Linked DNA regions of Tahibacter amnicola. Each later gene encodes a partner of the first gene's protein in a complex. Links are inferred from orthologs where the notes say so. Each region holds a gene or a part of one and is shown on either strand. Other genes may lie near its edges. The genes, in order: trxB and trxA.

Region 1 (14,899 bases):
ATCCAAGAAGGTCGCCGAGACGCTGCGCAAGGCGTTCGAAGACCGTATCTTCGATATCGGCAAGCAGTCGATCAGCGTCACGATGAGCATCGGCGGCACGCTGATCAGCGAAAAGAACGCCAATGCCCAGGCCATCCTCGGCCAGGCCAATACCACGCTGCGCGCGGCGCAGAACGAAGGCGTCAACCGCATCAACATTTTCGATCCGGCGGCACAGGACAAAGCCGCGGAAGAAAAGCAGCGCCACTGGCTCAAGCTGGTGCAGGACGCCCTGGCCAACAACGGCTTCGTCCTGTTCAACCAGCCGATCATCAGCCTGCATGGCGCCGATGGCGAGTTCTTCGAGATTCTCCTGCGCATGCAGGGGCCCAAGGGCGAAATCACGCCGAACTTCTTCCTGCCGATCGCCGAACAGCACGGACTGATGCCGCAGATCGACCGCTGGGTCATCGCGCACGCCATCAAGGCCCTGGTGGAACGCGAACGCGCCGGCAACAAGACCACGTTCTTCATCAAGCTGACCCCACAGTCGCTCGAAGACCAGACCCTGCTGCCGTGGGTGGCGCAGCAGCTCAAGAATGCGCGCCTGCGCGGCGATGCACTGGTCTTCGAGATGCCGGAGAGCAAGGTCGTCACCAACCTCAAGCCGGCACGCGCCTTCGCCCACGGCCTCAAGCAACTGCACTGCGGCTTCGCCCTGGAGCAGTTCGGGTCAGGCCTGAATTCCTTCCAGTTGCTCAAGCATATCGACGTCGACTATCTCAAGCTCGACCGCAGCTACATGGCCGAATTGCCCAAGCACAAGGAAAACCAGGAAAAACTCAAGGAGCTGTGCGACCAGGCCCACCACGCGGGCAAGCTCACCGTCGCCGAGTTCGTGGAAGACGCGGCCAGCATGTCGATCCTGTTCAGCTGTGGCGTCAACTTCGTACAGGGCAACTTCCTGCAGGAACCGGAAAAGATCATCGCGCACGACGTGCGCTGATCCTGGTCTTCCGCCGGCGCGCGGCACCGCGCCACTACAGCCGCTGGCGCGACCTGCGCCAGCGGCTGCGCCAGGTAGCTTGTGCACCGTCAACCCTCGTGACCGCGATCCCCCTTGAGCAGGTACAGGCCTGCAATCACGATGATCGCTGCGCCAGTCACCATTCGCGCCTCGGGCAGGGTGCTCCAGAACAGCCAGTCAAACAGCAGGCCCCAGGCCAGTGCGGTGTACTCCAGCGGCGCAGCGACGGACGCCGGCGTCAACCGGAACGCTTCCGTGATGCCGTAGAGCCCCAGCGTACCGCTCAGTCCCACGCCGACCAGCAACCAGACATCCTGCGCGAGGACCGGCTTCCAATCGGGTAGCGCCGACGCCGTCGCGAACACGCACAGCAATGTGATCATCCAGAACATCATCGCGGGCGTACTGTCGGTGCGTCCGAGAATGCGGCCGGTGATCGCGGAAATCGAATAACTCGCCGCCGACACCAGCACGGCGGCACCGCCCAACGAAAGCATACCCTCGCCGCTCGGCCGCAGGATCACCAGCGTGCCGCCCAGTCCGACGCCGATCGCCACCCATCGGCGCCAGCCCACCCGTTCGCCGAGCATGGGTCCGGCCAGGGCGGTGATCATCAGCGGGGCGACGAAAAACAGTGAATACGCCTCGGTCATCGGCAGGTAGCGCAGGGCGTAGGCGAACGACGACAGCATCGCCACTGACAACGCCCCTCGGAGCAGGTGCAAGGGCCAGCGCACCCGCACCAGCTGGCCAACACCGCCATTGGCGACCGACCACAGGACGATGAGCGGCCAGGACGCCAGGCCGCGCAGCGCTGCCACCTGCATCGCACCGTAGTGCGCAGACAATGCCTTGAGGCCTGCGTCCATGAAGGAGAACGCAGCGACCGCACCCAGCATGCACAGGATGCCACGCAGATACGGCGTCATCCGATGGCCCTGGATCCCGCCGGAGGCGCCACCCAGACCCGCAGCAATACCGCGGCCGCCAGGGCGCAGACGCCGCCGAAGCCGAATGCCGCCAACGGCTGGATGTCGCTCCACAGCCAGCCAAACACCAGCGATGCCGGAAGCAGCATCAGACCGACCACCAGGTTGTACCAACCGAAGGCGGTGCCGGCACGTTCGGCTGGCACGAGATCAGCCACCAGCGCCTTCTCGGCCCCCTCGGTGGCCGCCAGGAAGACGCCATAGAACGCAAACATCGGCCAGATCAGCCAGGGTGTGGGCGGCAGCAATCCGAAGACGACGTAGAACACCGCGTAGATCGCCCAGCCGCCGGTGATCAACCGGCGCCGGTCAATGCGATCGGACAGCGCCGACAGCGGCGTGCTCAGCACCGCTGCCACGCCACACACCACGGCCCAGGCCAGTGGGATCTCGCTCGCGGTGAGGCCCAGCTCCTGCGCGCGTAGCAGCAGGAACATGTTCGACGAGTTGCCCAGGGTGAACAGCCCGAGCACAAGCAGATAACGCCGGAATGCCGGCGGAAAATCGCCCAGGTGCCAGGTCCACGGCTGGGTCTTGAGCACCGGAGGATGCGACGGCTCGCGGATGACAAGGGTGAGGATGATCACCACCAACGCCGGAAGAATCGCCGCGAAGAACACCTGCCGCAGCGAAAACCCGGCCGCCAGCAGTCCCGCCGCGACCAGCGGGCCGGCCACGGCACCGAGATTGTCCATTGCGCGGTGCAGGCCGAACGCCATGCCACGGCGCGACGGATCCACGCTCAAGGTCAGCAGCGCGTCGCGCGGCGCCGCGCGCAGCCCTTTGCCCAGACGATCGGCGAACCGGCAGGCCAGCACGCCGCCCCAGCCCGTGACGAACGCAATCATCGGACGCGCCAATCCCGCCACGCTGTAGCCCGCCACGACCCAGGGCTTCATCCGGCGCAAACGGTCAGCCATCACGCCGGCAACCAGCTTCAGCAGGCTGCCAGCCGCCTCCGCGACGCCTTCGATCAGGCCCAGGACCTTTGGACCCGCCATCAGCACGCCGGACAGATACAGCGGCACCAGCGGGTAGATCATGTCGCTGGCGGTGTCGTTGACCAGGCTGACCAGGCCCAGCAACCAGACGGTGGCTGGCAGGGAACGCAAGGCCGCGATCATGCGCGCGACCTCCGGCCCTTAGGCTCCGCCGATGCGGAACGCGCCGCCTCGCGGGCCTGGCGCAGCGCGTTCACCTTCTCCGCGATTTTTCCTTCCAGCCCCCGCTCGGTAGGCCGGTAGAACTGGCGTCCGACGAGGGCATCGGGCAGGCACTGCTGGTCTAGCGCTACCCCGCCCTCAACATCGTGGTCGTACTGGTAGCCGGCACCGTAGCCGAGATTCTTCATCAGCCGGGTCGGCGCATTGCGCAGGTGAACGGGTACCTCGAGAGTACCGTTCGCCGCGATTTCGGCCTTCGTTTCGTTGAATCCGACGTACACGGCATTGCTCTTGGCGGCGACTGCGAGGTACACCGCCACCTGCGCCAGAGCCAGATCCCCCTCGGGACTACCGAGCCGGTCGTAGGTATTCCAGGCCTCCAGGGCCATGCTGAGGGCACGCGGGTCGGCCAGGCCGACATCTTCGATCGCCATTCGTGTCAGCCGCCGCGCGAGGTAAGCCGGATCGCAGCCCCCATCCATCATGCGCGTGACCCAGTACAGCGCCGCATCGGCGTCGGACGAGCGCACAGATTTATGCAGCGCGGAGATCTGGTCATAGAACTGTTCGCCCCCTTTGTCGAATCGGCGGGTGCGATCGGCCAGCACCTGCGCCAGCGTCACCTCGTCGATCACGCCGCCATCGGCCAGCTCCGCGGCGATCTCCAGCAAGGTCAAGGCGCGTCGCACATCGCCGTCGGCGGCCTGGGCGATCAGGCCCAGCGCATCGGCATGCGGTCGCAGAGCCATCCCGCCCAACCCGCGCTCCGCATCGTGTAGCGCACGCTCCAGCGCACGCTGGATGTCGGTGGCCGACACGGCTTCCATCACGTGCACGCGACAGCGCGACAGCAAGGCGGAATTGAGTTCAAACGACGGGTTTTCGGTCGTCGCGCCGATGAAAAGGATCACGCCTTTCTCGATGTGCGGCAGAAAGGCATCCTGCTGCGCCTTGTTGAAGCGGTGCACCTCATCGACGAAGAGCACGGTCCGCACGCCCCGGGCAAAATTCGCGGCTGCCTCCTCCAGCGCCACGCGCACGTCGGCCAGGCCCGACAGCACGGCAGATATCGCGCGGAACTCGGCCTCGGCGTAGCGCGCCAGCAACAGGGCCAGTGTGGTCTTGCCGCAACCGGGCGGCCCCCACAGGATCATCGAGTGCACGTGCCCCGCCTCGATGGCGCGTCGCAGCGGTTTACCCGGATCGAGCAGGCGTGTCTGCCCGACGATTTCGTCGAGGCTGCGCGGGCGCATGCGTTCGGCCAGCGGCTTCAAACCCTGCGGCTCGGCGAACAATCCATGTGTGCTGGCGGGTTTGCGGCGGGACATGGGGCGATGATAACCGCTCACGCCGGGCTGCTGGCCCGGCCTCGACCAATGGCTTCAGGCCGGTACGATGTCGAAGGCAATGGTCAGGCGCGTGTGGTCCGGCGAGCCGGTGAAGGGCACCGTGCCGTGCCAGAAATAGGATGGAAACAGCGCCAGCAGCCCCGGTTGCGGGCGAATGAAATGATCTGGCCCTGTCGGCGGTGATGTGGGATAGCCCGGTTGCCCGAACTGAAGCCAGCCATCCTGGCAGTCGTCCGAGATCGCGGGCGGCAGGTCGATGTAACACGCGGACGAGAACCAGCCTTCCTGGTGGAAATGGTTCGTGTGGAATCCGCTCGCGCGCAACTGCACCGACCAGATGCCGCGGATCGCGTAGTTCTCGCTGTAGCGACGGCGGAGTGGATCCGAGCCGGGCCCGATCGCCGTGAGATGGCGCCGGATCGGTCCGTCAATCGCCTGGAAGAATGCACGAATGGCCGGATCCTCGCTCTTTTCGAGTTCCTGGTGGGTCTGCGTGCCACCCCGCAGGGACTGCCCCACCGGATGGGCCTTGGCCAAGTGCATCCGGCGCAGGGCCCCAGCCAGATCGCCGAGATAGTCTTCCAGACGGTTCCAGCCAGATGGCGTCTCCAGCAATGTTGCCGAAACAAACCGCGAGTAGTCGTAGAGCTCGCCGTATTCCGGTTTCCCCAGCTGGCGCAGGGCCACGGCCTGTACAGCCAGTGCGTGCTGGTCGGCCGGATCCTGCGCCAGCAAGGCCGTTGCCAGGCGCAACGCGCGATCGGGCTGTCCGGCGGCCAGCGTGGCGTCCGCCAGCGCAATGGCGACGCCAGGGCGCTGTGGCGCCAACTGCCAGGCGCGCTCGGCGTCGCGCACCGCGACAGCCGCATCAAATTTCAACGCGAATTCCGCGCAGGCCTGGGCCAGGAGGGCATCGTCCGGCCGCTGCCGTGCGGCATCGGCGAGCAATGCCCGGGCGGCTTCCGGCCCGCGCGCATAGTCGTACAAACGCGCTTTGTGGACGAGCAGCGCCGTGCACGCCGGATCGCGCCGAAGCGCCTCGTCCAGTGCCGCCGTGGCAATCGCCGGGTCGCCGCTGCGGGTCCAGCGCAGCTGCACGAGATCCTCCTGCGCCAGCAGGTGGCCGGGGGCATGACGGACGACTTCCACCAGCGCCGCTTCCGCCTCGCCCAGCCGGTCCTGCGCCAGCAACGCCCGCGCCAACGCAAACCAGGCCTCGGGCCGGTGTGTCGGCAGCAACCGTCGCGCCAGGGATTCCGCTGCACCCGCCTGCTGCGCCTGCGACAGTGACAACGCCAGCTGAAGGTCAGCCGCCAGGCACGAGCGGTCCGCGCCAAATCCGGCTGACAGCATCGCTGCGTCATCGCCCCGCCCGGCGGCGATCAGTGCTTCGGCGCGGATACGCAGAAAATCCGGGGGAATCGCGTGCGGGAAGGTCCGGTCGATGCGCTCGAGTACCTGCGCCGGACGGGACAGCTGCAACCAGAGCCGCAGCAGCGACCGCAAGGCAACGCGGTCGTTCGGCTGAATCCGGAGCGCCGCTTCGAAAGCGGCTTCGGCTTCCGCGGTATTCCCCAGGCGGGACTGCACTTCGCCGCGGGCGGCATGGAGCGGCGCCCACTGCGGCCGGTGGCTCAGGGCCTCGTCCAGAACCCGCAGTGCCCCCTCGCCGTCACCCGTTGCCAGCAGCGCGGCGGACAACAGCCGCGCCGCTTCCGCATCCGTCGGATCAGCGTGCAGCGCCTCCCTCAGCAGGGCAGCGGCCTGCGCCGGCTGCGCGTGCTGCAATGCTGCCATCGCCTGCTGCAGCCACCCCTGCCGATCCATGGGCCGGCTAGTCCTTGACGGGATGCACTTCGGCTTCGGGTTTGACCTCGCCGATCACATCCACGCCCGCCGGCGGCTTGAACGTGAACGTACCCGGCGTCACCGGCGCATTGCGTTTCCAGTCGGAGAACTGGATTTCGGTGCGATTGCCGAGCGTGTCCTTGAACACCATGCGCGTCAGGCCAGCCGTGGTGAAGCCGAGCTCGGCATACTCGAAATCGGCCTCTTTCGCCTTGGATTTCAGGCGCAGCCACTGCGCCCCGTCGCGCTCGCCGGCTTCGGTGGCGACGTATTCGCGATCCAGCTGTGAAAGATCGGTCAGCACCGTCAGCGGACTGTGCGATTCCTCGATGCCCTGATTACGTACCGTGACCTGCTCCAGATCCGGGTCATAAATCCATACGTGCATGCCATCGGCAATGATGTGCTGCGCGTAGGGCTTACTGACGTCCCAGCGGAACTGTCGCGGTGCTTCAAGCGCGAGCGTCCCACGGGTTTCCTTGCCGGGCTTGTCGTTCGCGTCGAACACCGTTTGCTGGAACGAGCCGGAGAGTGAACGGAGCCCCTTGGCAAAGGTATCCAGCTGCTCCCGGGCAGTGGCGGCGGAAACAGCCTGTGCGGCGAGCATCATCAGTAGGGCAGCGACAGTTCGCATGGTTTTCCGTCGTCAGGAGGTAAAGGGTGCCGTATGGACAGCGGCCGTCGGCACAGATTCCGTAGACGCCAGCGTTGTCTGCACGGCGTTGACAAACGCGTGCGGCTGGTCGACGCCCAGGTAGATGATTTCAATCTGCCGCTCACGGCCGAACAGGCCCGCCACCGCCTGGGGGCTGCGCAAGCGGATACAGACATTCGGGTCGCCCGATTCGCACAGGCGCAGCTGCGTGCTGTCGCGTGTTACCGGGCCACGGTGCAGGGTGATGGACTCGATCTGCGACAGTGCTATGGCCTGTTCGGAGAGGAACATTCCGTAGCGCAGGTAGAGCTGCCTGTCATCCAGGGATATCGGGCAGCGCTGCGTCGCGCGGTAATGCGCAAACAGGAACGCGAGCGAATAGAGGGAAAGTCCGGTGAAGATCCAGGCCGCCAGGGAGCTCCACAGGGAAACCAGCAGGTGCGCCACAGGGAGCTCGGCCGCAATCAGGACCAGGAAGCCCTGCTGGTTGGCCAGGTTCGCATCCTTGGCGTGGTAGCTGAAATGGCGGGTACCCCGATAGGCCCATTTCCAGCGCGGCGGTGCGAACACCATGAACCAGATACGCAGTTCGAAAGCGAGGATGCGCGTGACGAAGCCGGGGCCAAACACTTTCTCGACGACGCCGGTCAACGCGTAGTCCGGATTTTCGGCCCGCCGCAGGCCGCCGAGCGCACGGAAAAACAGGAAGAGGATGCCAAGTTCGATCGCAACGCCGATCGCCAGGCTGAGGTTGCGCAGACCACGCAGCGTGTCCCAGAACGGACCTGCGAGCGGCGGCAGGATCCAGCTCGCCAGCAGATAGCCAAAACCCGCCAAAGCCAGCGCACCGCGCAAGGCCCGTCGCGGTTCCCGGCGGTGCAGGAAGGCATAGATGGCCGGTACGGTCAGGAGGTAGTCGATCATCACCGGCCACGGCGGCATCGGACCTGCGTCACTGAACGGCAGGGGAAACGTCACCATCGCCCATCCCGCCAGATAGATCAGGCCGGCGAGGCCAACGGTCATCCGGCGCGCGCGGCGCAGTTCGGCGGATGACATGACGGGGACAGTGGTGTTCATCGCGTTACAGCTCCGGCGGCGGCGGGGCCAGCACGGTCCGGTTGCCGTTGTGCTCCGGTGCACTGACGATACCCTGTTGTTCCATCAACTCGATGAGGCGTGCAGCGCGGTTGTAACCGATCTTCAGGCGGCGCTGGACGCCCGAGATGGACGCGCGGCGCGATTCGGTCACGATGCGCACGGCCTGGTCGTACAGTTCGTCGTATTCGCTGTTGCCTTCGCTGAGCTCTTCCGGCAGGCCGGTCTCTCCGATCACCTTGCCATCGCCGAGCGTCTGCACTTCCATCAGCACGCCCTCGACATACTCGGGACGTCCCTGCGCGCGCAGCCATTCGACTACCTTGTGCACTTCGTGATCATCGACGAAGGCGCCATGGACGCGCTCGGGCGTGGCCGTTCCGGGCGGCAGGTAGAGCATGTCGCCGTGACCCAGCAACGTCTCGGCACCGGATTGGTCGAGGATGGTGCGCGAATCGATCTTCGAGGACACCTGGAAGGCGATGCGCGTGGGAATGTTCGCCTTGATCAGGCCGGTGATGACGTCGACCGACGGACGCTGCGTGGCCAGGATCAGGTGCACGCCGGCGGCGCGCGCCTTCTGCGCCAGGCGCGCAATCAGCTCTTCGACCTTCTTGCCGACAATCATCATCATGTCGGCGAACTCGTCGATGATGACGACGATGTAGGGCAAGGTCTGCAGCGGTTCGGCGCGCCGTTCCGGCTGCGACGCATCGGGGCGGAACAGGGGATCGAGCAGGGGCTGGCCCGCCTCGTCCGCCTCGCTGACCTTCTTGTTGAAGCCCGCGAGATTGCGCACGCCCACGGCAGCCATCAGCTTGTAGCGCCGCTCCATCTCCGCCACACACCAGCGAAGCGCGTTGGCGGCTTCTTTCATGTCCGTGACGACCGGTGCGAGCAGGTGCGGAATACCTTCGTAAACCGACAGCTCGAGCATCTTCGGATCGATCATGATCAGACGGACGTCACGGGCGCTGGCCTTGTACAGAAGACTCAGCACCATCGCATTCACGGCGACGGACTTGCCCGAACCGGTGGTACCGGCAACCAGCAGGTGCGGCATCTTGGCGAGGTCCACCACCACCGGGCGGCCGCCGATATCCTTGCCCAGCGCCAGGGACAACGGCGATTTCTGTGCGTCGTACTTGTCAGAGCGCAGGATCTCCGACAGGTATACGATTTCACGATTTGCGTTGGGGATTTCCAGGCCGATGACGTTCTTGCCCGGAATGACGTCCACGACACGGACGCTGACGACCGACAGGCCGCGCGCGATGTCCTTGTCGAGGTTGGAGATCTGGCTGCCGCGCACACCGGCTGCCGGTTCCATTTCAAATCGCGTCACCACCGGGCCGGGAAAGACACCGACCACCTGCGCCTCGATACGGAAGTCCTTGAGCTTGAGCTCGACCTGGCGCGAGAGCACGTTGAGCGTTTCTTCCGAATAGCCCTTGCTCTGCTGCTTGGGATCATCGAGCAGGGACAGCGGCGGCAGGTCGCCATCGACAGCGGCACCGACAAAGAGCGGGATCTGCTGCTCGCGCTCGGCCCGCTCGCTTTTCTCGATCGGGCCCGTCGAGGGCTTTTCGATACGTACCGGCTCTCGCCGCGCCTGCTTGACGGTCTCGACCTTGCGCACTTCCTCGCGTTCGATCCGCGCGGCGCGGCCAACCCGCGCGTCGTCGGCCTTTTTCAGGCTGCCGCCGATCCAGCCCACGGCCGTGATCAGGCCGCGCCCGATCGCGTCCATCAGCTTGAACCAGGAAAGGCCGGTGGCAAAGGTCACCGCGATCAGGAAGGCCGCCAGCAGGAACAGTGTCGCGCCGAGGAAACCGAAGCCGTGCAGCAGGCCGCCGCCGACCATCTTGCCGAGAATGCCACCGGCCTTCTCGGGCAGCTGGCTGGGCCCGGTGAAATGCAGATGAGCGAGCCCCGTGCCCGACAGGAAGAACGCGACGAACCCGACCAGCCGCAACGACGGCTCCAGCGCGGACGTGGCTTCATCCTCGCGCGGCCGCAGGATGCCCATGCCGACGGCAACCAGCAGCAGGACCGGAAAGACGTAGGCGAGCCCGCCGAAGAAGTAGAACGCGAGGTCGGCAATCCAGGCGCCGACGGCGCCGCCGAAGTTATGAATACGCTCGGGCTCGCCGGCGTGGGACCAGCCAGGGTCCTGCGGGCTGTAGCTCAGGAGGCAGGCCACCAGGTACACGACCAGGGGCAGCAGCAGGATGAACGCGACTTCGCGCAGACGTTTGTGGGTCTGCTCGGAGGCGGCCGTGGTCGGAGTTGCTTTGGAATTACGCGCCACCGGAAGCCGCACCTTAGGAATTACGTCTAAGCGATTGTTACCAGTTAGGATCTTTGAAGCAATGCGGCAGCGGATGCGGGACCGGATGACCGATCCCCGGCAAACCCCGGCCAAGGCCGGGGTTTGCGCAGGCACGGCGTTGGATCAGACCAGGCCCTTGAGCGCCGGGTGCACGATCTGGCCGTTGTCGACATTGATGCCGCGGCGCAGCGGTTCGAATTCGCGCCACTGCGAACCGGCAGCCATGCGCTGGACATACGGCAGGATCGCGGCCGAGATCGCCTGCGAGGAGGTCTGCGGCACGGCGCCCGGCATGTTGGTCACCGCAAAGTGCGTGACGCCGTCGACCAGGTAGGTCGGCTCGGCCCAGGTGGTCGGACGGGCGGTTTCGAAGCAGCCGCCCTGGTCGATCGAAATATCGACCAGCACGCTGCCCGGCTCCATCGTCTTGACCATGTCACGCGTTACCACGTGCGGGGCCTTGGCGCTGGGAATGAGCACGGCGCCGACGACGAGGTCGGCCGTGGCCACTTCGCGCGCGACGTATTCTTCGTACGGATACAGCGCGGTGACGTTGGTGCCCAGGGCCATCATCTGGGCCAGGCGGTCCGGGCGCTTGTCGAACACGACGACGTTGGCGCCACCTGCAGCCGCCAGGGCGGCCGAATTGCCGCCGGCCGCGCCCGCACCGAGCACGACGACCTTGCCACGCTCGGTCGCCGGCAGGCCGCCGAGCAATTTGCCCTTGCCGCCCATCGGCTGATGCAGCAGATGGGTACCCACCTGGATCGCGATGCGGCCGGCGATGATCGACATCGGCGCAAGCAGGGGCAGTGAGCCGTCGGCTTCCTCGACCGACTCGAACGCCACGCCGGTCAGGCCGATGTCGAGCAGGCGCCTGGTCAGTTCCGGTTCCGGCGCCAGGTGCAGGTAGCAGAACAGCTGGTGGTGCTTCTTCAGGCGTTCCAGGTCGCCCTTGATCGGTTCCTTGACCTTGACGATCAGTTCACCGGCTTCGTACAGCGCGTCGGCGTCCGCCGCGATCTTCACGCCGACCCGGGTGAAGTCCGCGTCCGTGAAGCCGCTCTTGTTGCCCGCGCCAGACTGCACGAACACCTCATGACCGCGTTTGACCAAGTCCGCACAGGCGGCCGGCACGAGCGCGACGCGCCCTTCCAGGGTCTTGGTTTCCGACGGGATACCGATACGCATCTCAGCAATTCCTCAATGTTATGAAAGCTCAATCACCGCCACGGTACGCGGCGCTACGCCCGGTGCCCTCCCGAGCCCATGCTTAGCTTCTGGTCGTGCCCTTGAATCGCTCGCGCATTCTCCCCATCCTTCCGGATCCTCGTGCCGCCTGCACGGCCTACGGCGCGTACGCCGAGGCATGCAGGATTGAGGGACTGTTTTCACGGACGGCGGGACCGAGGCGGGTATGAAACCCGTGCCCGACGCGAATATCGATACGTTCAAGGCCGCCAAAAAGCGGCGAGGGATTATACATGAGCACCCCCAAGCACAGTCGCCTGCTGATTCTCGGTTCAGGCCCCGCCGGGTATACCGCCGCGGTATATGCCGCGCGCGCCAACCTCAAGCCGCTGCTGGTGACCGGAATGCTGCAGGGCGGCCAGTTGATGACGACGACAGACGTCGACAACTGGCCCGGCGACGTGGAGGGGCTGCAGGGGCCGCAGCTCATGGAGCGCATGCTGGCGCATGCACAGCGGTTTGAAACCGAGATCGTGCTCGATCACATCCATACGGCCGATCTGTCCCAGCGCCCCTTCCGCCTGACCGGCGACAGCGGCACCTACACCGCCGACGCGATCATCATCGCCACTGGCGCCACGGCGAAGTACATGGGCCTGGAGTCGGAAGAAAAGTACAAGGGCCAGGGCGTTTCGGCCTGCGCGACCTGCGACGGGTTCTTCTTCCGCAATCAGGACGTGGCCGTGATCGGCGGCGGCAACACCGCCGTCGAAGAAGCGCTATACCTTGCAAACATTGCCAGCAAAGTCACAGTTGTACATCGTCGCGACAAGTTCCGCGCCGAGAAGATCCTCCAGGACAAGCTCTTCGCGAAGGAACGCGCCGGCAAGGTGGAAATCGTCTGGAACCACCACGTCGACGAGGTTCTGGGCGACACGACCGGCGTGACCGGCGTTCGCATCAAGAGCACCCAGGACGGATCCACCCGCGACCTGGCCGTCACCGGCATGTTCGTGGCGATCGGCCATACACCGAACACGGCGCTGTTTGAAGGCCAGCTCGATATGGTGAATGGCTACATACGGATTCGTACCGGCCTGGAAGGCGGCGCAACGGCGACCAGCGTTCCCGGCGTATTCGCTGCGGGCGACGTTGCCGACCAGGTGTATCGCCAGGCGGTGACCTCCGCGGGCTTCGGCTGCATGGCGGCACTCGACGCCGAGAAATACCTGGACAAGCTCGGCCTGGCCGGCTGAGCCGAAGCGCGGTCGGGGCGGCTGCCGCCGCCCTGCCCCTCCTCCCCATGGATGTGCGGTTCCATCCCCGCCTCGCCGACATCGACGCCGCCGCCTGGAATGCCCTGCGGCCCGATGACAGTCCCTTCCTGTCGCATGCCTTCCTGGAAGGCCTGGAACGCACCGGCTGCATCCGCTCCCACTGGGGCTGGCAACCGCACCATCTGGGCCTGTACCGCGACGGTGCGCTCATCGGCGCCGCACCGCTCTACCTCAAGGGCAATTCGCACGGCGAATTCGTATTCGACTGGGCCTGGGCCGCCGCGTACGAACGCAGTGGCCGCGACTACTATCCCAAGCTGCTGGCGGCTGTCCCGTACTCACCGGTGAGCGGCCCGCGCCTTCTGGCCGGCACGAGCCCGGATCCCGCCGTGCAACGCCATCTCATCGAGGCCATCCGAGGGGAATGCGACCGGCGCCAGCTTTCGACGGCCCACGTCAACTTTCTACAACCCCGCGATGTGGAATTGTTCGACACGCCGCACTGGCTGGCACGATCGGACTGGCAGTTTCACTGGCACAACCGCGCCTATCGCGATTTCGACGACTTCCTCGACGCCCTCACGCACAAGAAACGCAAGAACATCCGCCAGGAACGCGCGCTGGTCGCACGCAGCGGCGTCCATGCGCAGATCGTGCAGGGCGACGAGCTCGACGATGCGATGTGGCGTTTCCTGCACACCTGCTATTGCACGACCTTCCAGGAGAAGGGCAACCATCCGGCACTGACCGCCGACTTCTTCCGCCACCTCGGCCAGCACCTGCCGCGCAATGTGGTGGCGATCATCGGCTACCGCGGCGCCACGCCGATCGCGGCCGCGCTCTGCCTGCGTGATGCGACCACCCTTTACGGACGCTACTGGGGCTGCCTCGAAACGGTGCCCGGCCTGCATTTCGAGCTGTGCTACTACCAGGGTATCGACTACTGCATCCGCCACGGGCTGCAGCGCTTCGAGCCCGGCGCACAAGGCGAACACAAGCTGGCGCGTGGGTTTCTGCCCCGGCGCACGCGGTCCTTCCACTACGTGGCGGACCTGCGCTTCCGCCAGGCGATTGCCGATGCGCTGCGCCACGAGGCGCGGGCCATCAGCGACTACGGCGCGGAGCTTGAACGGCATTCGCCCTATGCGGACCATGTCTGCCACGGCGCCCCTTCTGACCCGCCCGAGTTCCCGTGATCCGCATACCGATCCTCCGACCCGGCAGCCGCGAAGCGTTTCCGCGCATCGACCAGGCCCTGCATGAGCCCAACGGCCTGCTCGCAGCCGGCGGCGATCTCAGCCCCACCCGGCTGCTGGAGGCGTACCGGCACGGCATCTTCCCCTGGTTTTCCCCAGGCGAGCCGATTCTCTGGTGGTCGCCGGACCCTCGCATGGTGTTCGCGACCGACGCGGTCCACCAGTCCCGGCGCCTCAACCGCTGGCTGCGCCAGTGTCCGTGGACGATCGATGCCGATCGGGAGTTCCGTGCGGTGATGATCAGCTGTGCAGCACCGCGCCCGGGGCAGACGGGCACCTGGATCACCGCTTCGATGCTCGATGCCTATTGCCTGCTCCACGAAATGGGACACGCCCATTCCATCGAGGTGTACGAGGCCGACCGGTTGATTGGCGGCCTGTACGGCGTGGCCGTCGGCCAGATGTTTTTCGCCGAATCGATGTTCAGCCACGCCACCAATGCGTCGAAGGTGGCATTGATGGCACTGGCGGCGACCCTGCGCCGCTGGGGCTGGCCGCTGATCGACGCCCAGGTCAGCTCCGACCACCTGCGGACCCTGGGGGCTATCGAACTGCCGCGGCAGGCGTTTGCCGCGCACGTCGCCCGCCTGACCGCCCGCGCGGGAGCCACCGGGTCCTGGACCGGATGTCTTGCGCTGGAACGCGCCGCCGAGCTGGCCGGTCAACCGGCCGCCCGCTAGGGGTCATTGGCGCCTGCATGCGGCGTCCGGCGGGCGCGACAGGCCCCTTCCCGGC
Region 2 (14,950 bases), 1.1 Mb from region 1 along the record:
TGGCGGGATCGAGCACGCGCACCAGCCGCTGCGCCAGCACGCCGACCAGCGAGGACGACAGCAGGAACGGCTCCACGCCCATGTCACGCAGGCGCGTGACCGCGCCGACCGCGGAATTGGTGTGCAGCGTGGACAGCACGAAATGGCCCGTCAGCGACGCCTGTACGGCGATCTGGGCGGTTTCCAGGTCGCGGATTTCTCCGACCATCACGACGTCCGGATCCTGGCGCAGGATCGCGCGCAGGCCGCGGGCAAAGGTCATCTCGACCTTGGTGTTCACCTGGGTCTGGCCGACGCCGTCGATGTAGTACTCGATCGGGTCTTCCACCGTCATGATGTTGCGGCTGGCATCGTTGAGCTTGAGCAGCGCCGCGTAGAGCGTGGTCGTCTTGCCCGAACCGGTGGGGCCGGTGACGAGGAAAATGCCGTGGGGGCGCTCGATGATCGTCTCGATGCGCGCGCGGTCCTCGGCGGACATGCCCAGCTGCACCAGATCCAGCCGACCCGCCTGCTTGTCGAGCAGGCGCAGCACGACGCGCTCGCCGTGGCCGGCGGGAATGGTCGACACACGCACGTCCACCGGCCGGCCGGCGATCTTCAGGCCGATGCGGCCGTCCTGGGGGAGGCGCTTTTCGGCAATATCGAGCTTGGCCATCACCTTGATGCGGCTGACGACCGCATTGGCGACCGCTTTCTGCGGCGAGAGGATCTCGCGCAGCACGCCATCGATGCGGAATCGCACGACCAGGCGATTCTCATACGGCTCGATATGGATATCCGAGGCCCCTTCCTTCACCGCTTCGGTGAGCAGGGCATTGATCAGGCGGATGATCGGCGCGTCGTCGTCGCTTTCGAGGAGGTCTTCCGGCTCGGGCAGGTCGTCGGCGAGGGACTTCAGATCCAGCGCCTCGTCCATGTCCGAGACGACACCGCGCGCGTCGTCGCCCTGCTCGTACAGGCGGCGCAGCAACTGCTCGAAATCAGCCGCGCTGTGACGCGTCAGTTTCATCGGCGCGCCCAGGTAACGGCGCAGTTCCGCCAGCGCCTCGGGTTTCACGCCCTCGCGGCAGGCCACCTCGGCGTGGTCGTCGTGCCAGGCCACCAGCGTGGCGCCGTTGCGGCGCGCGAAGCCGAAGCTGGGGCGCGCCGGTCGTGCATCAGTCACTTCTTGCCCCGCGCCGGCTTGGCTGCCGCCCCCGCCTTGGCGGGCGCCGGCGCCGCCGGGCCGTCCGGATCGGCCAGGAAATCGTGCATTTCCGGCGAGACCGGCTGGAGCGACCTGGGCGTCAGGCTTTCCCGGTTCTGCCGCATCTGGATCTGTTCGGTGCGGATATAGTTGTACTTTTCACTGGATACGGCCTGCTCGGTCGCCGCATCGCGCAGGATGCGCGGGTGCAGGAAGATCATCAGGTCGCGCTTGGAAACGTTGTTGTTGCGGTACTTGAAGAGGTTGCCCAGCACCGGAATGCTGCCCAGGCCCGGCACCTTGTTGTTCGTGTCGGACGCCGTGTGGTCCATCAGGCCGCCCAGGACGAGCGTGGCGTTGTCGGCGACCAGTACGCTGGTCGACAGTTCGCGCTTGTTGGTGACCAGGTCCACCGCGCCGGCCACGGAGGGCGCCAGCGAAGACAATTCGTGATGCAGGTCCAGGCGCACCGAATCGCCCTCGTTAACGTGCGGCGTCACTTTGAGGGTGAGGCCCACGTCCTTGCGCTCGATCGTCTGGAACGGCGTGAGTGCCTGATTCGTGCCGCCCGTCGTCCCCGTGGCATTGGTGTACTGGCCGGTCTTGAACGGCACTTCCTGCGCCACCTTGATGATGGCTTCCTGGTTGTCGAGGGTGAGCACCGACGGCGTGGACAACACGTTCGAGCGGCCATCACCCTGCAACGCACGGATCATGGCGCCCAGGTTCAGGATCTCCTTGCCGCCGATGTTCACCACGCCATCGACGTAGCCCAGGGTCAGGCCGCCCGCGGTACTGGCAAGCCCTGTCGGATCGGCGGCGATCTGCAGCAGGTTCGGCTGGCCGCCTGGTCCATTGAAGAGCTGGCCGCCAATGACGCCCTGGCCGATCTTGTCGCCCTGGGTCTGCGGCGCGGTAAACCATTGCACGCCGATCTCGCGCGCGGTTTCACTGGCGACTTCGGCGATCACGGCTTCGATCAGTACCTGCGCGCGGCGCACGTCGAGCTGCCGGACGATACCTTCGAGCGAGCGGAACACCGCCGGCGCGGCGCTGATCACCAGCGCGTTGGTTTCCTCGTGCGCCTGGATCGTGGCGTTGCTGTTGTTGGCGGCAGCGCCTTCCTTCGGCGGCGCCTCGTTGTTCAGCGTCGCTGCAACGCCCGTCAGTATGGGAACGAGGTCCTTGGCCTTGGCGTAGCGCAGGTAGACCACGTTGGTATCACCGCCCTTCTGCAGGGGCGTATCCAGGTGCGTGACGAGGGTGCGCATGCGCAGCCGGCCGCTCTTGGCGCCGGCGATCAGGATGGAATTGGTGCGTTCGTCGGCCAGGATGCGCGGCGACTCGCCGGCCGCCTGGGCCGCCTTGTCGTCGGCCAGGATGGTGAGCGTGCGTGCCATCTCGGCCGCGTTCGCGTGCTCGAGCGGAATCACCTCGACCTCCGCATCGGACACGGTGTCGATGCGCGCGATGATGCCGGCGACACGCTGCACATTGCTGGCGCGGTCGGAGATCACCAACGAGTTGCTGGTCTGGTGGGCGATGAGCTGGGCACCCTGCGGCAGCAGAGGACGCAGGATGGGCACCAGCTCCGCCGCCGCCACATGCCGCAGTGGCACGATCTGGGTGACGATCGCGTCGCCCGATTCTGCCGTGGCAACGCTGTTGCCACCTTCGGCCTGGGCCATGGCCTCGGGGACGATCTTGATCATGCTGCCGGCGGAGACCGCGGCGTAGCCGTGAACGCGCAGCACGGACAGGAAGACATCGTAGATCTCGTCCGGCTGCATCGGCTTGGCCGAGATCACGCTGACCTTGCCCTGCACATTGGGGCCGACGATGAAGTTGCGTCCGGTGATTTCCGACACCGTCGCAATCAGCGCCTGGATGTCGGCGTCCTTCAGGTTGAGCGTGTGGGTCCCCGGCGGGTTGCCGGCGGCGGACGGCGGCGGCTGCGCCACGGCGGGAGCAGCCAACGCGAGCGCCAGGACAAGGGCGATGCCGCGCAATGAAGCCGTAGTCATGAGGGTACGCATCATTTGACGTTCACGCTGAGGGTGACGGGTTTGCCATCGCGCATGACCGTGACGGTCACCTGGCTGGCATTCTGGACGGTGTTGACGACCTGCTGGATGCGCGCTGGCGAATCGAGCGGGACGCTGTTGATAGAGGTGACGACGTCGGTCGGCTGCAGGCCGAGCTTGGCGACCAGCGCCGCATCGGGACCGCCGGCCAGGCGTACGCCGGTCATCTTGCCGTTCTCGAACACCGGCTGCGCATTCACCTGGCGCGCCAGGGCGGCCGGATCAAGGTTGAGCTGTTGCGAAATCTTGGAGAAATCGACCGCCCCCTGGGACATCTGCGGCGGCACGAATACCGGCGCCACTCCGCCCTGCACCCCCGGCGGCGATGAAATCGGACGCGCCGGCGCCGGCGCTGTGCCACCCGGTGACGGTGTCACCGAGGGCGTACCCGCCGGCGGTGGCGCGGAAGGCTGGTCGTACGGCAATGCCAGGGTCTCCTGGGCGCCGTCGTGCAGGAGAACCACCCGGTCCGGGTAGACCGCATCCAGGATGGCCCCCCGGCAGGGTGTCGCCGACGCGATAAGCCCGCTCCCCGGAGGTCGGGTCGGCGATGACGGCCATGCCTTCGCGCGGATCGGCCTCGGCAATCGTGCCGCGCAGGTTCAGTTGCAGCTGCGTCGCCGGGGCCGAGCGGGCCAGATCGTTCAGGCTCGGACCGGCGCTGCCGAACAGATGCCATTTGGAGAGCGTGACCGGGGCCGAGGTGGCTTCCACCGGCGCGACCGGCAGCGGCTCGAGCGAGAGATCCACGCCCCGCGGCAGTGCCACCCAGGCCAGCCGGACCGCCATCAGCACGCACAGCAGGGCCGCCGCGGCACAGACAGCCTGGGCCGTCAGGCGCGACGCGCGTTCGATATCCGTGCTGGTCCACTCGGCGAAATACGGCATGGCCCTGCTCTTTCCCCTGTCCCCACGATCGGCGGCGATCTTCCTGCCTCGCGCCGACCCGCTACTGCTGCCCGGTCCCCCCGCGATCATCCGCCCCGGAGGGTTGGCGACCCCGAAGGACCGCCGGGCCGGCCATCACTGGCCAGCCTGGTTCATTGCGCGGCCGGCGGCGTCGGCGGTGCGGAATTTCCGCCGCCGGACCGTCCACCATCACCGCTGCCGCTCCGCCGGCGGCGCCGGCGACGCTTCGGCGCACCCGAGGGCGCCGCTTCGGCCGGTGCCGCATCAGCCGGCGCGGCTTCCGCGTCATCGTTGTCGTCGTCGCTCACCACCGCGGGCCGCTCGCGGCGGGGTGGCGCCACGGTCAGGTCGGTGGTGACGGTTGCCACCGGAATCTTCTGCTCGATGTAGCTTTCGATGTCCGGCAGGCCCATGGCGTACATGTCGCAGGCGAAGCTGATGGCATCGCCCTCCGCGCCCAGGCGCGCCGTCCGGCCGATCCGGTGGACGTAGTCTTCCGGATCGTTCGGCAGGTCGTAATTGAAGACATGGCTGACCGCGGGAATATGCAGTCCGCGCGCGGCCACGTCCGTGGCGACGAGCACATCCACGTCACCTTTCTGGAACCGCTCAAGCAATTTCTGGCGCTTGCGCTGCGGCACGTCACCGGATAGCGCGCCGACACGGAAGCCGTGGCGCTCCAGGCGCGTTGTTACCCGTTCGGCGGCGATCTTGGTGTTGACGAACACGATGCTGCGCAGGACCTCGTCGCGCGACATCAGATTCAGCAGCAGCGGCATCTTTTCCTCGGTCGCCGGGAAATAGACGGCCTGGCGCACCCGCGAGGCGGTGACCGATTCGGTCTCCGCGGAGAGCTTCTCCGGGTTGTTCATGTGCTCGTAGGCCAGCTCGAGCACGCGGTAGCTCAAGGTGGCCGAGAACAGCAGGCCCAGGCGGCGGTCGCGCGCCGGCAGGCGGCGCAGGACAAAGCGCACGTCCTTGATGAAACCGAGGTCGAACATGCGGTCGGCTTCGTCGATGACCATCACGTCGACGGCCCGCAGGCTGAACACATGCTGCTTGAAGTAGTCGATCAGGCGGCCGGGCGTGGCGATGATGATGTCGACGCCGCCACGCAGCTGTTCGCGCTGCTTGTCGTAGTCCACTCCGCCGTAGATCAGGGCCGAGCGCAGGCCCGTATGGCGCCCGAGGTTCTTGAAATCCTTGTCGATCTGGATGGCCAGCTCGCGCGTGGGTGCGAGGATCAGGCAGCGCGGATCGGTCTCCTTGCGCTCGGCCAGGGCCGGGACCGTCAACAGGCGCTGCATCGCGGCGATCAGGAAGGCGCCGGTCTTGCCGGTACCGGTCTGGGCCTGGCCGGCGACGTCGCGGCCGGCGAGCGCGACCGGGAGGGTCAGCGCCTGGATCGGCGTGCAACGCGTGAAGCCGCTGTCGTGCAGCCCGGCCAGAAGACGCGGGTGCAGGTCGAAATTGTCGAAAAAACTGTCAGTTAGTACGTGTTCGGACATTCATGATGGCCAGTAGGCCGGCGCGCCTCGCCGCTGGTTCACGCACCACACTTGAGGAAGCTTGCCAGTACCCCATATTGAGGTCCCAACTTGAAACGCTCGGTCGATTGGGCTCAAATTCCGCCCTCTCGGCCATGCTACCCGCTTCCCGCTGCTGTTCGCGACGTCCGCGAGTGTAGCCCAAACCTAGACATTTCCGCAGTTTGGCGGAAATCCTTCAGACGGAGAATTCCCTTGAGCCAGCTCATAGCCCATGCCAGCGACGATTCCTTCGAAACCGACGTGCTCAATTCGGCCGAACCGGTGCTCGTGGACTTCTGGGCTGAATGGTGCGGCCCCTGCAAGATGATCGCGCCGATCCTCGACGAACTGGCGGCCAATTACGAAGGCCGCATGAAGGTCGTCAAGGTCAACATCGACAACAACCAGAAGACGCCGCGCAACTATAACGTGCGCAGCATCCCGACCCTGATGATCTTCAAGAACGGCAAGATCGAGGCCACCCAGATCGGCGCCGTCTCCAAGAACCAGCTCACCCAGCTGATCGACCGCACCATCTGATCCAGCGCGGCCCCCCGCGCCTCGGCCCACCGGCCGGCGCGCGGGCCCGCAGGGCACCGGCGCGCTGTCGCGTCGAAAGCAAAGTCCGCCGGTCTGCCGCTTTACGCACCGATTTCACAGTGCTAACGTAGCCGAAGCGTTTCGGGGCGCAGCGCCCCACCCCTTCCGGTTCACCCCCTGATTCCATCCCGCCGGCGAGTTGATTGCCGGCCAACGGCGCCCATGCGAGGTTTGCCCGTGTCTGATATCGAGAACAAGGAAAACGGCTCGGCCGCAACGGCCGATGCGCGTCCCGACAATCCGCCTGCCGAAAGCCGCCCGTCGCGGCGCGAAGCGCAGGCCGCCCGAGCCGCCGCCAAGGCGGAAGCGGCTGCCGCCAAGGCGGAGGCAAAGGCCCAGGCCGGCGAAGCGCCGGAGCGCCGTGAAGCCGCCCCGCGCGACACCCAGCCGCGCGAATCGGCACCCCGCGAGCCACTGTCGCTGCGCGAACACGCGCCGCGCGACGAGGCGCCGGCCGAACGCCAGAACACGCAGGACCTCTTCAGCGGCGACCGCGCCGATTCGGGCAACGCCGCCTCCGGTGACGGCGGCAACGGCGCCCAGGGCCAGGGCGGCCAAGGCCCGCAGGGCCAGAACCAGGGCTACGGCCAGGGCCAGCACCAGGGCAGCCGCCGCGAAGGGCGCAACCGCAACCGTAATCGCCAGAATCGCCAGCAGCAGATGCGCGGCGGCAATTACGAGGACGAAATTCCCGACGAGCGCAATGGCGGCGGCAATGGTCCGCTGATCAACCTCACCGAGCTCAAGCGCAAGCCGGCCGCGGCGCTGCTGGACATGGCCGAAGGCCTCGGTATCCAGGAAGGTGTCGCCCGCGCCCGCAAGCAGGACGTCATCTTCAACATCCTCAAGGCGCATGCCCGCAGCGGCGGCGGCATCTGGGGCGAAGGCGTACTGGAAATCCTGCAGGACGGCTTCGGCTTCCTGCGCTCGGGCGACGAGTCGTACCTGGCCGGCCCGGATGACATCTACGTCAGCCCCAGCCAGATCCGGCGCTTCAACCTGCGCACCGGCGACTACATCACCGGCCGCATCCGTCCGCCGAAGGACGGTGAACGCTACTTCGCGCTGCTGAAGGTCGACGACATCAACGGCGAGCCGCCGGAAGCGTCGAAGAACAAGGTCCTGTTCGAGAACCTCACGCCGCTGTTCCCGCGCCGGTCGTTCCACCTGGAACGCGGCAACGGCTCGTCCGAAGACATCACCGGCCGCATCCTCGACCTGATCTCGCCGGTCGGCAAGGGCCAACGCGGCCTGATCGTCTCGCCGCCCAAGGCGGGCAAGACGATGATGCTGCAGAACGTGGCCCAGGCCATCGTCAACAACCATCCGGAAGTGCACCTGATCATCCTGCTGATCGACGAGCGCCCGGAAGAAGTGACCGAAATGCAGCGCAGCGTGCGCGCCGAGGTCATCAGCTCCACCTTCGACGAACCGGCCGCGCGCCACGTGCAGGTCGCCGACATGGTGATCGAACGGGCCAAGCGCCTGGTCGAACACAAGAAGGACGTGGTCATCCTGCTCGACTCCATCACCCGCCTGGCGCGCGCGTACAACACGGTCGTGCCGTCCTCGGGCAAGGTGCTCACCGGCGGTGTCGACGCCAATGCCCTGCAACGCCCCAAGCGATTCTTCGGCGCCGCGCGCAATGTGGAAGAAGGCGGCTCGCTGACCATCCTGGCCACCGCGCTGATCGATACCGGCTCGAAGATGGACGAGGTCATCTACGAAGAGTTCAAGGGCACCGGCAACATGGAAGTGCATCTTGACCGCCGTATCGGTGAGAAACGCGTCTATCCGGCCATCAATATCAATCGCTCGGGCACGCGCCGCGAAGAACTCCTGATCGAACCGGACCTGCTCCAGAAGATCTGGATCCTGCGCAAGCTCCTGCATCCGATGGACGAACTCGGCGCGATGGAGTTCATGCTCGACAAGATGAAGAACACCAAGTCCAACGACGAGTTCTTCAACTCGATGAAGCGTGGCTGATCGCCGCTGACCGAGACGTAAAAAAAGGCCGGGAAACCGGCCTTTTTTGTTTCCCGGTTCCAGGCGGGAACCGGCTGCCGGCGGATATCAGCCGCGCCGCGCGCGCTGCCAACGCGCCAGGGCCTCGCGCGTACGCAGCCGGCCCACCTCGATCACTTCGTCGGCGCGCTGGAACTCATAGAACGCACAGACATTGCGCGGAATCGAGATCACCAGATCCGGCGGCTGGGCAGCGAGCTTGTAGCGGGTCAGGGTTTCCTGCACGACATCGAGCGAGCGGGCGAACAGTTCCAGCAGGCCCGGCTCGGTGACGGCGACACGCCGTGATCGCTTTTCCATGAACCGCTCGAATGCCGCACCGATCCGCGAAAAGCTGAATCCCGCGGAATCCGCCGATACCGGCTCGACGATTTCCGGACGCGTGATCGGCGTTTCGCGCTCGGAGATCCCTTCGGCTTCCGCGTTGACGTCCACGGCGATCGTCGCGTCGGTCAGGTCGCGCAGCGTCGGCGTCACCGGCACGGGATTGAGCAGGCCGCCATCGACCAGGCGACGCCCCTGGTACAGGTGTGGCCGGAAGACGGTGGGAATCGAAATCGAGGCACGGATCGCGTCGAACAGCGAGCCGCGTGAGAACCACACTTCGCGCTGCGCGTCGATATCGACCGCGACGGCGGTATAGCTGATCGGCAGGTCTTCGATATCGATGTCACCGACCATCTCGCGCAGCGCGCTGATGACGCGGTGCCCCTTGATCAGTCCGCCGCCCCGCCAGGTCCAGTCGACCAGGCGCAGCACGTCGAAGGTCTTCAGGCTGCTCGACCAGTGGCGATAAGCCTCCAGCTTGCCGGCCGCGAAAACCCCGCCGACCAGCGCTCCCATCGAGCTGCCGGCGACCGACTGGATGACATAGCCCTGTGCCTGCAGCTCCTCGATCACGCCGACATGGGCGTATCCGCGCGCGCCGCCCGATCCGAGGACCAGGGAGATCGCGCTGCGGCGCGGCGGTTCGGGGTTGGCGACAACGACGGGCGTATTCATGGCCGGTACGCGGATCCTCAGGGACAAAAGCGTGGCGGGGTGCCGCCGATCAGGCCTGGTACGCCCCGATCGACAGCTGCAGCAGGATTTTCATTTCCTCGCGCAGACTCAGCGGCGCGACGATCTCGGCATCCGGTCCGTATTTGAGGACATCCATCAGCAATTCCTTGGAATTGCTGTAGGGCACCTTCAGTTCGTAACGGCCATCCGACAGAAATGCGCCCTGCTGCTGCGAATGCCAGTGTTCGTCGGCCACCCAGCGCGAGGCATGCGGCGAAAAGCGGATCGTGGCCCAGGCCTTGGGCGCGCCGGAAAAGATGCCGTAGCTGGCGGCCAGATGCTTGTCGAGTTCGGCGTCGTCGCGATCGATCGCCTCGGCATCGAGCATCTGCGGGGCCGCGATCCGGTCGACGGCAAAACTGCGGAGTCCTTCGCGCTCATGGTCCCAGGCGTCGAGATACCAGTTGTCGCGGTAGTGCGCCAGGCGCTGTGGGGAGACCTGGCGTTCGGTGGTCTGCCCGGTGGAGCGAGCGCGATAGCGGAACTTCAGCTGGCGTCGCGCCACGACGGCGCCAGCCACGACGCGAAAACTGATTTCGTCCAGTTTGCGATTTCCGCTGGCGATGACGCGAATGCGCTCAACCGGCAGTTTTCTACCGCTGACGTGATCCGAGAGCAGCGCCTCGATCCGTTTCTCGAACGGCGCCAGCGCATCGGAGAGGATGCCCGGCCCGCTCTTGGCCGTCAGCGCGTTGAGTGCCAGCAGGGCCGACAGCTCGTCGCTGGTCAGCCACAGGCCCGGCAACTCGAACCGCTCGGCTTCCGCGCCATCGTAGCGAAAGGCGGCCTGGTCGCCCTCGCCGCTCTCGATCGGAGCGCCGAGCGCATCGCGCAGGAAAGCGACATCGCGGTACAGGGTGGCGCGGGAACATCCCAGCTCGTCCTTTAGCCGCTGCAGGCTGACCGGATAGCGCGAGGCCTTGAGGATGCGGTGCAGACTTAAGATGCGTTCGTATCGGTCCATGTCCCGATTGTGGCGGCTAGGGCCGCTGCTTCGCCAGCCCCGTCGGTCCGTCGCCCGGTTTTGCGTATAGCATTGCGAGTGCCCGACTCTGCCGCACCCCTGGAGTGCATCCATGCCGCGCCGCCCGTCCCTCCTCGCACTGGTCCTTGCCTTCGCCAGCACTGCCGCTGCCGCGTCACCGCGGGAAGATCTGCATGCGGCATTCTCCAAGTTCCTGGCCGCCAAGAGTTTTCGCGCCACGGTGGTGGATGTGAAGAAAGGACAGCAGATCTCGTCAATGGATTTTGTCGCCCCGGACCGCTACCACATCGTCACCGGCCAGGGGCAGGCCGAGCAGGTCATCGTTGGCGACGATGCCTACACGGTAATCGACGGGCGCAGCATCCGCCTGCCGATGCCGGTGGGCAAGATCGTCGGCCAGTACCGGAACCAGAAGACACTTGAGCAGCTGGAAGGCGACATGACCGTGCAGGCGGCCGGCAGCGATACCGTCGACGGCGAGCCGGCCAATATATACAACTACACCATTTCACAGCCGCATCGCGCCGACGTGAAGGTGTGGATCTCGCAGAAATCAGGCCTGCCGCTTCAGCTGGAATCGCAAGGGGCATTCATGGGCGTCAAGTCGACCACGCGCATCCGCTATTTCGACTACGACGACGCGAGCATCCGCGTCGAGAAACCCTGACGGCGCCTGTGCCAGCGTGCAGGGAACGGGCGGTAAACGACGCGTCAAGTCCGCTATTCTGGGCGCATGCCCGAGTCGTCCATCCATATCGGCCTTGACGCCGTCATCATTGCGGTCACCGCCGAGGCGCCGCGCGTACTGACGGTGGCTGACCCGAGCGGCGAGGAGGCCCTGCCCTCCGGCCCGCTCGACCTGGAGGCCCACCAGACGCTGGAACGCGGCGTTCGCGACTGGGTCTCGCAGCAGACCGGCTTCCAGCTTGGCTACGTCGAACAGTTGTATACCTTTGGCGACCGCTATCGCGACCCGCGCGAACGCATGGGCGGCGGGCGTGTCATCTCGACCGCCTATCTGGCCCTCGTGCGCGAACAGTCCATGCCCGCGCGGCTGGGCGCCCACTGGCGCGACTGGTACGGCTACCTGCCCTGGGAAGACTGGCGCAACGGCCGGCCGACCCTGATCGAGCGCGACCTCGCCCCGCGCCTGCATGCCTGGGCCGGACGCGACAAGCGCAAACGCGAACGGGTCGACCTCACCTTCGGCCTGGATGCCACGCCCTGGGATCCGGAGCGCACGCTGGAGCGTTACGAATTGCTGTGGGAGGCCGGACTGGTTGCCGAAGCCCTGCGTGAACGTGGCGCAGGCGATTCCCCGCCCGCTGCCGGCGGGCGGCCAATGGCGCTGGATCACCGGCGCATACTGGCGACGGCGCTGGGGCGCGTCCGCGGCAAACTGAAATACCGCCCGGTCGTCTTTGAATTGCTCGCCCCGGAATTCACCCTGTTGCAGCTGCAACAGGTAGTGGAGGCACTGAGCGGCAACCGCCTGCACAAGCAGAACTTCCGCCGACTGGTGGAAAGCGCCGGACTGGTCGAGGGAACCGGCCGGCTGGCGCCTGCGACGGGCGGCCGTCCGGCGGAACTGTTCCGGTTCCGCCACGAAGTCTTCCGCGAGCGGCCGGCGCCCGGCGTCTACTTTCCGGGCGCCTGGTGGGGGCGGTGAGCGCTTAACGCCAGCGCGCGATCGCCGCCTGACCGTAGCGCGGGTGCACGACACGCCGCCGTTGCAGGTCCGGCTTGCCGGTCTTCGAATCGATTGGAAAGACGGTCAGGTGACGCGGCTGGACGGTCACTGTCACGCCGGTGGTGAGCGAGCGGCGCTGTGCCTCGTCGCCACCGAGCTCCGCTTCGAGTGTCTGCCCCAGTGCCGGTACATCCAGTTCCAGGTGCGCCACGCTGCCCGACAGATACACATGGCGTAGCGTCGCCTTCCAGCCCGATTCAAGCGCGGCCGGCGTCAGCGCCAGGTGTTCGGGCCGCACATACGCGACCGCGGTGCCATCGGCCACGCCGTCGAGCGGGTCGGCGTCGAAACGCTGATCGCCCGCGTGGACGCGGCCGCCGCTGATGCGCACCGGCACCTTGTTCACCTTGCCGATGAACTCGAACACGAAGGGCGTTGCGGGCTGCTGGTAGATCTCGTCCGGCGTACCGACCTGCTCGATCTTGCCCAGGTTCATCACCACGACGCGATCGGCCAGCTCCAGCGCCTCTTCCTGATCGTGGGTGACGAAGACGGTGGTGAGCCCCAGCTCTTCGTGCAGGTGGCGCAGCCAGCGACGAAGCGCAATGCGGACCTGCGCATCCAGTGCGCCAAAGGGTTCGTCCAGCAGCAGTACATCCGGCTCGGTCGCCAGTGCACGCGCCAGCGCCACGCGCTGGCGCTGACCGCCGGACAGCTGCGCCGGATAACGGTTGGCGAAGCCCTCCAGCTGCACGCGCTTGAGCAGCTTTTCGACGCGGTCGGCGATTTCCGCACGGCTGGGCCGCTTGGCACGCGGCCGCACGCGAAGGCCGAAGGCAATGTTGTCGAACACGGTCATGTGGCGGAACAGCGCGTAGTGCTGGAACACCATGCCGACGCCGCGTTCGCGCGCACTGATGCCCAGCAGGTCGCGGCCGTCGCGCGTGACGCTGCCGGCGTCGGGGAAATCAAGGCCGGCCAGGATGCGCAGCAGGGTCGTCTTGCCCGAGCCCGAAGGGCCCAGCAGGGCGACGAATTCGCCCGGCGCGATAGTGAGGCTGACATCATCGAGCGCCCGGAAGTCGGCGAAACGGCGATGCAGGTTGGCGATGTCGATCGTCATGTTCAATGTCCGCGCGGCGCTCGCGCCGCGAGTTCGGCGCCATAGCGCCATTCCAGGAAGGTACGCAGCGCCAGCGTGACCAGCGCCAGCAGGGCCAGTAGCGACGCCACGGCAAATGCCGCCGCCGAGGCGAAATCGTTGTAAAGAATTTCCACTTGCAGGGGCAGCGTGTTGGTCAGCCCGCGGATGTGACCCGACACCACCGACACCGCGCCAAACTCGCCCATGGCGCGCGCGTTGCACAACAGCACGCCGTAGAGCAGCGCCCACTTGATGTTGGGCAGGGTCACGCGGAAGAACATCTGCCAGCCGGTGGCGCCGAGCACGCGCGCCGCTTCTTCTTCCTCGCTGCCCTGCGCCTGCATCAGCGGAATGAGCTCCCGCGCCACGAACGGCAGGGTGACGAATACGGTGGCCAGCACCAGCCCGGGCACGGCAAAAATCAGCTTGATGTCATGCGCCGCCAGCCACGGGCCGAACCAGCCCTGCGCGCCGAACAGCAGCACGTAGATCAGGCCGGACACCACCGGCGACACGGAGAACGGCAGGTCGATCAGCGCGCCAAGCCAGGTCTTGCCGCGAAATTCGAAGCGCGTCATCGCCCAGGCCGCCGCCAGGCCGAAGATCGTGTTCAGCGGCACCGAGATGCCGGCCACCAGCAGGGTCAGCTTGATCGCGGACACGGCCTCGGGATGGGCCAGCGCCTCGAAATACGTCCCGAGCCCCTTGCGCAGCGCCTCGACGAAAACGGCCGCCAGGGGCAGCACCAGGAAGAGAACGAGAAACCCCAGCGCGCCGCCGATGAGCAGCACATGCAGCACTTCCCGCGCCAACCAGCTTGAGCGGGAGCGGTGTTTCGCACGCAAACGCAACAGATCTTCCATGTCACCGCTCCGCCCAGCGCCGGCTCCAGCGCTGCAACATGTTGATCGCCAGGAGCAGGCCGAACGAGATCGCCAGCATGATCACGCCGACCGCGGCCGCGTCGGCATATTTATACTGTTCCAGTTTTTGCACAATGACCAACGGCAGGATTTCCGACTGCATCGGCAGGTTGCCGGAAATGAAGATGACCGATCCGTACTCGCCGACGGCACGCGCCAGGGCCAGCGCGACCCCGGTCAGCAAGGCCGGCAGCATCAGCGGGAACAGCACGCGCACGAAAGTCTGCAGGCGCGTGGCGCCAAGGCTTTCCGCGGCTTCCTCGACGTCCCGGTCCAGGGCTTCCAGCACCGGCTGAACTGTGCGTACCACGTAGGGAAACCCGACGAAGATCATGGCGACGAGCACGCCCAGCGGCGAGAACGCCACCTTGATGCCCAGCGGCACCAGCCACTGGCCCAGCCACCCATTGGGTGCGTACAGCGCGGTCAGTGCGATACCGGCGACCGCAGTCGGCAGCGCGAACGGAAGATCCACCAGCGCATCGAACAGGCGCTTGCCCGGAAATTCGTAGCGCACCAGCACCCAGGCCACCAGGAGGCCCACCACCGCATTGATTACCGCGGAAAGCGCCGCCGCACCGAAGCTCAGCTTCAACGCGGCCACGATGCGCGGCGTGGCGAGAATCGACCACAGGCCATCGAAGCCGATGCCCGCGGCCTTGACCGCCAGCGCCGACAAGGGCAGCAGTACGATCAGGCCCAGGTAGACCACGGTGTAGCCCAGGCTCAGCCCGAAGCCCGGCAGCACGCGGCGCGTCATGGTTGTCGCCTCCATGGCGAGCGGCCGGGGATACCGGCCGTCGTGGGAAA

Evidence for each region.
Region 2: the proteins of trxB (region 1) and trxA are in contact, whole or in part, in a crystal structure (PDB 1F6M), measured with the Escherichia coli proteins. The link is inferred for Tahibacter amnicola from one-to-one orthologs.

What each region holds. Positions count from the first base shown.
Region 1 is NZ_CP104694.1:2,447,403-2,462,301, reverse strand. The notes cover bases 11,116-13,905. They hold trxB (thioredoxin-disulfide reductase), read left to right. Parts: upstream 11,116-11,924; coding sequence 11,925-12,887; downstream 12,888-13,905. Other genes in these bases: N4264_RS10440 (GNAT family N-acetyltransferase), read left to right, coding at 12,935-13,905; ald (alanine dehydrogenase), read right to left, coding at 11,116-11,631. In the rest of the region: N4264_RS10490 (EAL domain-containing response regulator), read left to right, coding at 1-985; N4264_RS10485 (DMT family transporter), read right to left, coding at 1,075-1,935; N4264_RS10480 (MFS transporter), read right to left, coding at 1,932-3,119; N4264_RS10475 (replication-associated recombination protein A), read right to left, coding at 3,116-4,486; N4264_RS10470 (tetratricopeptide repeat protein), read right to left, coding at 4,541-6,334; outer membrane lipoprotein periplasmic chaperone LolA, read right to left, coding at 6,342-6,989; N4264_RS10460 (hypothetical protein), read right to left, coding at 7,002-8,090; N4264_RS10455 (DNA translocase FtsK), read right to left, coding at 8,095-10,440; more of ald, read right to left, coding at 10,564-11,115; more of N4264_RS10440, read left to right, coding at 13,906-14,104; aat (leucyl/phenylalanyl-tRNA--protein transferase), read left to right, coding at 14,101-14,844.
Region 2 is NZ_CP104694.1:1,294,807-1,309,756, reverse strand. The notes cover bases 4,744-7,584. They hold trxA (thioredoxin TrxA), read left to right. Parts: upstream 4,744-5,921; coding sequence 5,922-6,248; downstream 6,249-7,584. Other genes in these bases: rho (transcription termination factor Rho), read left to right, coding at 6,486-7,584. Also shown: type II secretion system ATPase GspE, read right to left, coding at 1-1,165; type II secretion system secretin GspD, read right to left, coding at 1,162-3,210; N4264_RS05440 (PDZ domain-containing protein), read right to left, coding at 3,222-3,545; N4264_RS05435 (type II secretion system protein N), read right to left, coding at 3,493-4,158; more of rho, read left to right, coding at 7,585-8,297; N4264_RS05415 (patatin-like phospholipase family protein), read right to left, coding at 8,385-9,338; N4264_RS05410 (helix-turn-helix transcriptional regulator), read right to left, coding at 9,388-10,362; N4264_RS05405 (hypothetical protein), read left to right, coding at 10,475-11,050; N4264_RS05400 (NUDIX hydrolase), read left to right, coding at 11,117-12,052; N4264_RS25785 (TOBE-like domain-containing protein), read right to left, coding at 12,057-12,464; sulfate ABC transporter permease subunit CysW, read right to left, coding at 13,199-14,062; sulfate ABC transporter permease subunit CysT, read right to left, coding at 14,082-14,900. UniProt on the Escherichia coli protein: Participates in various redox reactions through the reversible oxidation of its active center dithiol to a disulfide and catalyzes dithiol-disulfide exchange reactions.